Linked DNA regions of Kineosporia succinea. The protein of the gene in region 2 binds, or shares a complex with, the protein of the main gene of each other region. Links are inferred from orthologs where the notes say so. Each region holds a gene or a part of one and is shown on either strand. Other genes may lie near its edges.

Region 1 (4,599 bases), 110 kb from region 2 along the record:
TTGATGTGCACGCCCGCCTTCTTCATCTCGGCCTCGATCGCCTTGTACGACGTGGTGATGTCGTCGGCGCTGCGGTCGGTCTGCAGGGCGGTGTTGGCCATGTTCGCCTTCCACACCTCGAGGCCGGCCTCGCTCACGTCCTCGGCCTTCACCACGCCCGAGGCACCGATGTCGAGCTTCGCGTCGGCGTCCGAGACCCCGCGCCCCAGCGAGGCCGCGGCCTGGCTCAGGTACGGCTCGAGGATCAGCAGGTTCAGGATCTGGGCCTGGGTGATCTGGGCGTCCTGCCCGACCAGCGGCACCACGTCGCTGAATCCGTCTTGCACGTCGGAGACGGGGATCCGGCGGTCACCGATGACCGCGGCCGCCCCGGCCTGGCTGCTGCCGCAGCCCGCGAGCGTCAGAGCAAGAACACCAGCCACTAGAGCGCCCACCCGGCGCCGGGTCGCAATCACGCTCGGGATGCTACCGCTCACGCACGAGCCACTGGAGGGTAAGGGTGACCTTCACAACAAAACCCGATGGCGGACGCGTCGGTGCCCCGACGCGTCCGCCATCAGTTGATCAGTGGTTCAGCGCTTGGTGCCCACCGTCGCCGCCGCCCTCACCGAGTTCAGCAGCACCGACTCGATGAACTCGCGCGCCCAGGTCAGCACCGCCACGTCACGCAGCGGCCGGCCACCGATGCGGGCCGTCGTCGGGCCCGGCACCAGCACCGTCTTGGTGGCGGGCTTGTCCTGCGTGCCCGGGTAGAGCCGGTGCAGCCGCATGCGGGCCGAGTCGGGCAGGTCGATCGGGCCGAACCGGATCGCCTTGCCCATCGTCGTGATCTCCGAGAGCCCCGCCTGCCGGGCCAGGATCCGCAGCCGGGCGACCTCGAGCAGGTTCGTGACCACGTCGGGCAGTGGGCCGTAACGGTCGACCAGCTCGGCCTTCACGGCGTCCAGCGCCTCGTCGGACGAGACCTCGGCCAGCTTGCGGTAGGCCTCCAGACGCAGCCGCTCGTCGGGCAGGTAGGCCGTGGGCAGGTGCGCGTCGACCGGGAGGTCGATCTTGACCTCCTGGTGCTCCTGCTCGTTCTCACCGCGGAACTCGGCCACGGCCTCGCCGACCAGCCGGATGTAGAGGTCGAACCCGACGCCCGCGATGTGCCCGGACTGCTCACCGCCGAGAAGGTTACCGGCGCCGCGGATCTCCAGGTCTTTCATCGCGACGCGCATACCGGCGCCCAGGTCGGTGTTCGCCGCGATGGTCTGCAGACGGTCGAGAGCCGTTTCGGTGAGGGGCTTCTCGCTCGGGTAGAGGAAGTAGGCGTAGGCCCGCTCCCGCCCTCGGCCGACCCGGCCGCGCAGCTGGTGCAGCTGCGAAAGGCCCATCATGTCGGCGCGTTCCAGGATCAGCGTGTTGGCGTTGGAGATGTCCAGGCCGGTCTCGATGATGGTCGTGCAGACCAGCACGTCGAAGCGCTTCTCCCAGAAGTCGACCATCACCTGCTCGAGCTGGTGCTCACCCATCTTGCCGTGGGCGGTGGCGATGCGGGCCTCGGGCACCAGCTCGTGCAGCCGCGCGGCGGTGCGGTCGATCGACTCCACCCGGTTGTGGATGAAGAAGACCTGCCCCTCACGCAGCAGCTCACGCCGGATGGCGGCCGAGATCTGCCGCTCGTCGTAACCCCCCACGAAGGTCAGCACCGGGTGCCGCTCCTCGGGAGGCGTGGCCAGCGTGGACATCTCACGGATTCCGGTGACGGCCAGCTCGAGTGTGCGCGGGATCGGCGTGGCGCTCATCGCCAGCACGTCGACGTTGGTGCGCAGCTGCTTCAGGCGCTCCTTGTGCTCGACGCCGAAGCGCTGCTCCTCGTCGATCACCACCAGGCCCAGGTCCTTGAACGTGATCTCGCCGGTGAGCAGCCGGTGGGTACCGATGACCACGTCGACCGAGCCGTCGGTGATGCCCTCCTTGACCGCGCGGGCCTCGGCCTCGCTCGAGAACCGGGACAGGCCCTTCACGTTCACCGGGAAGTTCACGTACCGCTCGACGAAGGTGTCGAGGTGCTGCTGCACGAGCAGCGTGGTCGGCACCAGCACGGCCACCTGCTTGCCGTCCTGCACCGCCTTGAACGCCGCCCGCACCGCGATCTCGGTCTTGCCGTAGCCGACGTCACCACAGATCAGCCGGTCCATCGGGACCGTCTTCTCCATGTCCTGCTTGACCTCGTCGATGGTGACCAGCTGGTCGGGCGTCTCCACGTAGGCGAAGGCGTCTTCCAGCTCGCGCTGCCAGGGCGTGTCGGGCCCGAACGCGTGGCCGCTCGTGGCCATCCGCGCCGAGTAGAGCTGGATCAGCTCGCCGGCGATCTGCTTGACCGCCTTGCGGGCCCGGCCCTTGGTCTTGGCCCAGTCGGTGCCGCCGAGCTTGTTCAGCGTCGGCTGCTCGCCGCCCACGTAGCGGGTGACCTGGTCGAGCGCGTCGGTGGGCACGAACAGCCGGTCGCCCGGCTGGCCCCGCTTGCTCGGCGCGTACTCGATCACCAGGTACTCGCGGGTGGCCCCGCCGACCGTGCGCTGCACCAGCTCCACGAACTTGCCCACGCCGTGCTGCTCGTGCACCACGTTGTCGCCGGTGGTGAGCTGCATCGGGTCGACGACGTTCTTGCGCCGCGCGGGCATGCGGCGCATGTCCTTGGTGGTGGTGCCGGGCGCCGACCCACCGGTCAGGTCGGTCTCGGTGAGCACCGCGAACTGCTGCGCCGGGGCGATGAAACCCTGCCCCAGACGGCCGGTCCCGACCGCGGCGACCGAGGGCGCGGGAGGCTCGTCCAGCGATTCGACCGTCACCGCGGCCAGGTCGGCCTCGGTCAGCATCTCGACCACGCGCCGGGCCAGGCCGCCGCCCTCGGTGATCACGGCGACCCGCCAGCCGTCGTGCAGCCAGCGGCCGATGTCCGCGATGGCCCGCTCCCGGTCGCCGCGGTACGGCTCGGGGGCGTTGATCTCGGGCACCAGGACGACCGCGCCCTCGTCACCCTCGTCGTGCGCCGCCTGCCCGGTCTCGTCCAGGCCGAACGGCGAGATCGTCCACCAGGGCAGGCCCTGCTTGAGGGCGTGGGCGCGCACGTCGGCCAGCGTCCAGAACGAGCCGGTGCCCAGGACCGGCTCCAGGTCGACCGGCACCGCGCTGCCCGCGGCCGCGCTCAGCCAGCTCGCCTGCAGGAACTCCTCGCTGGTGGCGACCAGGTCGTGGGCCCGGGCCCGGATGCGCTCGGGGTCGGCCAGCACCACGTGGGTGCCCTCCGGCAGCACGTCGAGCACCGACTCCATCGCGTCGACCAGCACCGGGGTCAGCGACTCCATGCCCTCGACGGCGACGCCGGCCGCGACCTTGCCGAGCAGGTCGGCCACGCCGGGCAGGCGCTCGGCGAGATCGGCCGCCTTCAGCTTCACCGAGTCGGTCAGCAGCAGTTCCCGGCACGGCGGGGCCCACAGCCCGCTCTCGGCGACCTGCAGCGAGCGCTGGTCGGCCACCGCGAAGTAACGGATCTCCTCGACCTCGTCGCCCCAGAACTCCACCCGCAGCGGATGCTCCTCGGTGGGCGGGAAGACGTCGAGGATGCCGCCGCGCACGGCGAACTCGCCGCGCCGCTCGACCAGGTCGGTGCGGCTGTAGGCCGCGGCGGCGAGGCGCTCCACGACGTCGGTGAGCTCGGCCTCCTGGCCCTGGTGCAGGGCCACCGGCTCGAGGTCGCCGAGACCGGCCACCACGGGCTGCAGCACCGCCCGCACCGGGGCGACGACGACCCGCACCGGGCCGTGCTCGTCGGTCTCCGGGTGGGCGAGGCGGCGCAGCACCGCGATCCGGCGGCCCACGGTGTCGCTGCGCGGGCTCAGACGCTCGTGCGGCAGCGTCTCCCAGGCCCCGAACTCGGCCACGGTGTGCTCGGGCAGGAAACAGCGCAGGGCCGCGGCCAGGTCTTCGGCCTCCCGGCCGGTGGCGGTCACCGCCAGGACCGGGCGGGCGGCCCCCGCGGGCGCGTCGCCGGCCAGCGCGGCGACCAGGGGTGCGCGCAGGCCGGGCGGGCCGGTGAGGTCGAGCAGGGGCTCGCCGCCCTCCCGGGCGATCCGCAGAACATCGTTCACGGCGCGGTCGGCGGCGAGCAGGTCGAGGATTCCGGTGAGGCTCATGGCTCCGGGGCTACGGCGGGGATGTGGGGCGATTTTCGAACAGCACAACGCGCCGGACTGCACGAGCAGTCCGGGCCGTTGTCAGCTTACGGCGAATTCCGGTCGGGGGCGTGATGGGCGCCGAAGTGCCACCCGGGGTGATTTCCGCAGGCCATCAGCCCGAACGCGGATTTAGGCGACACCTGGAGGGCATAGATATGCGTTCGACACCGCACTGTGGTGGCAAGGAGAATTTCTGGGATCTGGCGCAAATCCGGCCGACTCATAAAATGATCCGGATCCGGAAACGCACACCGGCACGGGGCCGGGATTCCGGCGGGTCGATTCCCGCGGGGTAACTCGCGGGAGAACGACGCTGGGCATCTGTGGAGGGGGCACGTGCACGATCCCGCGTACGAGAGATCACTGAAGGTCGTCT
Region 2 (3,536 bases):
ACCAGGACCTCGATGCGGCGGCCCACCTGCCCGAGCCCGACGGCGCCGGGGACGCGATTCCGGCCACCGATCGGCTGCGCACCATCAATCAGGCCATCGGCTTTCTGCTGGAACGGGGCCTCACGCCGGAAGAGGGGTACCAGGAACTGGTGCGACGAGCCCGGGCCGACCACGGCAACATCTACGACCAGGCGGTCGCCGTGCTGAACCGGGCCGGGCACGAAGATCCCTGATCCGGTGCCTCACCGAGCACCCGCACCGGGCACTCGCACCACGCACCGGATCCGCGCCCCGGGATCTGCGAGTCGGCACTGAGCCTTCGCACCACGCGCCGGGCCTTGCGGATCAGGCGCCGACGTAGGCGGCCAGGTGCTGACCGGTCAGGGTCGAACCGTCGGCGACCAGATCGGCCGGGGTGCCCTCGAAGACGATGTGCCCGCCGTCGTGACCGGCGCCCGGCCCCAGATCGATGACCCAGTCGGCGTGCGCCATCACGGCCTGGTGGTGTTCGATGACGATCACCGACTTGCCCGAGTCGACGAGGCGGTCGAGCAGGCCCAGGAGCTGCTCGACGTCGGCCAGGTGCAGGCCGGTGGTGGGCTCGTCGAGGATGTAGACGCCCCCCTTCTCCCCCATGTGCGTGGCCAGTTTCAGACGCTGCCGCTCACCGCCCGACAGGGTGGTGAGCGGCTGGCCGAGGGTGAGGTAGCCCAGGCCGACGTCTTCCATCCGGTCGAGGATCTTGTGTGCGGCGGGCAGTTTCGCCTCGCCCGACTCGAAGAACGCCTCGGCCTCGGCCACCGGCATCGACAGCACCTCGCTGATGTCCTTGCCGCCGAACTTGTACTCCAGCACCGAGGCCTGGAACCGGCGGCCCTCGCACTCCTCGCACGGGGTGGCGACGCCGGCCATCATCGCCAGGTCGGTGTAGATCACCCCGTTGCCGTTGCAGACCGGGCAGGCGCCCTCCGAGTTGGGGCTGAACAGAGCGGGTTTGACGCCGTTGGCCTTGGCGAAGGCCTTGCGGATGGGCTCCAGCAGCCCGGTGTAGGTGGCCGGGTTGCTGCGCCGCGACCCGCGGATCGAGCTCTGGTCGATGGCGACCACGTCGTCCAGAGGGGCCACCGAACCGTGGATCAGCGAGCTCTTGCCCGAGCCGGCCACCCCGGTGACCACCACCAGGACACCCAGGGGGATGTCGACGTCCACCGACTTGAGGTTGTTGGCCTCGGCGCCCCGGATCTGCAGCACCTCCGCGGCCTCTCGCACCGACGGCTTCAGCTGCGACCGGTCGTCGAGGTGCTTGCCCGTGAGGGTGCCGCTGGAGCGCAGGCCCCCGACCGTCCCCTCGTAGACGACCTGCCCACCGCCGGTGCCGGCGCGCGGGCCGAGATCCACCACGTGGTCGGCGATCGCGATGGCCTCAGGCTTGTGCTCGACCACGAGCACGGTGTTGCCCTTGTCGCGCAGCTCGAGCAGCAGCTGGTTCATGCGCTGGATGTCGTGCGGGTGCAGGCCGATCGTGGGCTCGTCGAAGACGTAGGTGACGTCGGTGAGCGCGCTGCCGAGGTGACGAATCATCTTGGTGCGCTGCGACTCACCGCCCGACAGGGTGCCCGCGGGCCGGTCGAGGCTGAGGTAGCCGAGGCCGATCTCGACGAACGAGTCCAGGGTGTGGCTGAGCTTGCCGAGCAGCGGGGCCACGCTGGGTTCTCTCAATCCGGAGACCCACTGAGCCAGGTCGCTGATCTGCATCTGCGCGGCGTCGGCGATGCTGATGCCCTTGATCTTCACCGAGCGCGCACCCTCGGCCAGCCGGGTGCCGTCACACTCCGGGCAGGTCGTGAACGTGACGGCGCGCTCCACGAAGGCGCGCACGTGCGGCTGCAGCGAGTCGACGTCCTTCGAGAGCATCGACTTCTGGATCTTCGGCACCAGCCCCTCGTAGGTGATGTTGATGCCGTCGACCTTGATCTTGGTCGGCTCCTTGTAGAGCAGGTCGTGCAGCTCGCGCTTGGTGTACCTCTTGATCGGCTTGTCCGGGTCGAAGTAGCCGCTGCCGATGAAGATCCGGCCGTACCAGCCCTCCATGCTGTAACCCGGTATGGTGAAAGGGTTCTCGTTCAGCGACTGGTCTTCGTTGTACAGCTGGGACAGGTCGATGTCGTTGACCGAGCCGCGGCCCTCGCAGCGCGGGCACATGCCGCCCACCCGGGTGTACTCGGCCTTCACGGCCCGGGTGGCCGCCCCGCGCTCGACGGTGATCGCCCCGCTGCCCGAGGCCGAGGCCACGTTGAACGAGAACGCGCCGGGCCCGCCGATGTAGGGCTTGCCCAGCCGGCTGAACAGGATGCGGAGCATGGCGTGGGCGTCGGTCGCGGTACCCACGGTGGAACGCGGGTCGGCGCCCATGCGCTGCTGGTCGACGATGATCGCCGTGGTCAGGCCCTCGAGCACGTCGACGTCGGGGCGCGCGAGCGACGGCATGAAGCCCTGCACGAAACTGGAGTAGGTCTCGTTGATCAGGCGCTGCGACTCGGCTGCGATGGTGCCGAACACCAGCGAGCTCTTGCCCGAGCCGGAGACCCCGGTGAAGACCGTCAGGCGGCGCTTGGGCAGCTCGACACTGACGTCCTTGAGATTGTTCTGCCGGGCGCCGAGCACCCGGATGATCTCGTGGCTGTCGGCGACGTGTTCACCGGTGGGCTCGTCAACGGGCGGCTGCGGGGCGGCCTTGCTCATCGGGTCTCCAGAGGTCGGGGACGGGGCGCCGGTCCCTGGCATGGTGCCATGACGAAGCGCACCGGTTCGATCACGCCACGACGCTAGCGGCCCCCGCCGTCCCGTACTTCTCGATTCCTGATCAGCGCACGCCGGCCACCGTCACACGGTGGCGCGGACTGCCTCGACGACCTGCATCGCCTTCGGGTCGAGGTCGAGCCGCCCCTGACCGATACGGCGGGTCCAGACCACGTTGCTGCGCACCACCCGGGCGGGCACACCGGCCACCACGGACAGCGGCGGCACCTTGCCCGAGACGATCGCGCGGGCCCCGGCCACGCTGCCCGAACCGATCGAGGCGCCCTTCAGCACGATGGCCTGTTTGCCGAGCCAGACGTGGTCGCCGATCAGGATGGGCTTGTCGGGGTTGATGCGGTTGCCGCTGTCGATGTCGTAGATCGCGTGGGTGTCGGTGGTGCGGATCTCGACGGAGAACGAGAACATGCAGTCCTCACCGATGATCACGTCGGTGCCCTGGGCCACGACCAGCGCGGTCTCACAGGTCGAACCGGCCCCGATCTTGACGGTGGCCCCGCCGGACACGTTGATGTTCCACGTGCCCTTCACCCCGTCGGCGATGTGCAGGGCGCACGGCCCGGCGTTGTCACGCACCTTGATCTGGCCCTTGAACCCGGGATTCTCCGGGATCCGCAGATCGTGCCCGTCACCTTTGACATCCAGTCGCAACTGCTCCACGAGGCGGAGTCTTTCACAGACGCGTCCTAAATCGGGTGACTCGTCCACCCCGGAAGGGC

What was found. The genes of interacting proteins can lie anywhere in the genome.
Region 1: the proteins of J2S57_RS07260 (region 2) and mfd are in contact, whole or in part, in a crystal structure (PDB 4DFC), measured with the Escherichia coli proteins. The link is inferred for Kineosporia succinea from one-to-one orthologs.

The regions. Positions count from the first base shown.
Region 1 is NZ_JAUSQZ010000001.1:1,514,348-1,518,946, forward strand. Bases 373-4,516 are described here. They hold mfd (transcription-repair coupling factor), read right to left. Parts: upstream 4,182-4,516; coding sequence 573-4,181; downstream 373-572. Other genes in these bases: J2S57_RS06770 (SurA N-terminal domain-containing protein), read right to left, coding at 373-455. In the rest of the region: more of J2S57_RS06770, read right to left, coding at 1-372; J2S57_RS06780 (IS701 family transposase), read left to right, coding at 4,560-4,599. UniProt on the Escherichia coli protein: Couples transcription and DNA repair by recognizing RNA polymerase (RNAP) stalled at DNA lesions. Mediates ATP-dependent release of RNAP and its truncated transcript from the DNA, and recruitment of nucleotide excision repair machinery to the damaged site.
Region 2 is NZ_JAUSQZ010000001.1:1,627,239-1,630,774, forward strand. Bases 45-3,125 are described here. They hold J2S57_RS07260 (ATP-binding cassette domain-containing protein), read right to left. Parts: upstream 2,743-3,125; coding sequence 346-2,742; downstream 45-345. Other genes in these bases: J2S57_RS07255 (hypothetical protein), read left to right, coding at 45-233; J2S57_RS07265 (acyltransferase), read right to left, coding at 2,884-3,125. Outside these bases: more of J2S57_RS07255, read left to right, coding at 1-44; more of J2S57_RS07265, read right to left, coding at 3,126-3,477. UniProt on the Escherichia coli protein: The UvrABC repair system catalyzes the recognition and processing of DNA lesions. UvrA is an ATPase and a DNA-binding protein. A damage recognition complex composed of 2 UvrA and 2 UvrB subunits scans DNA for abnormalities.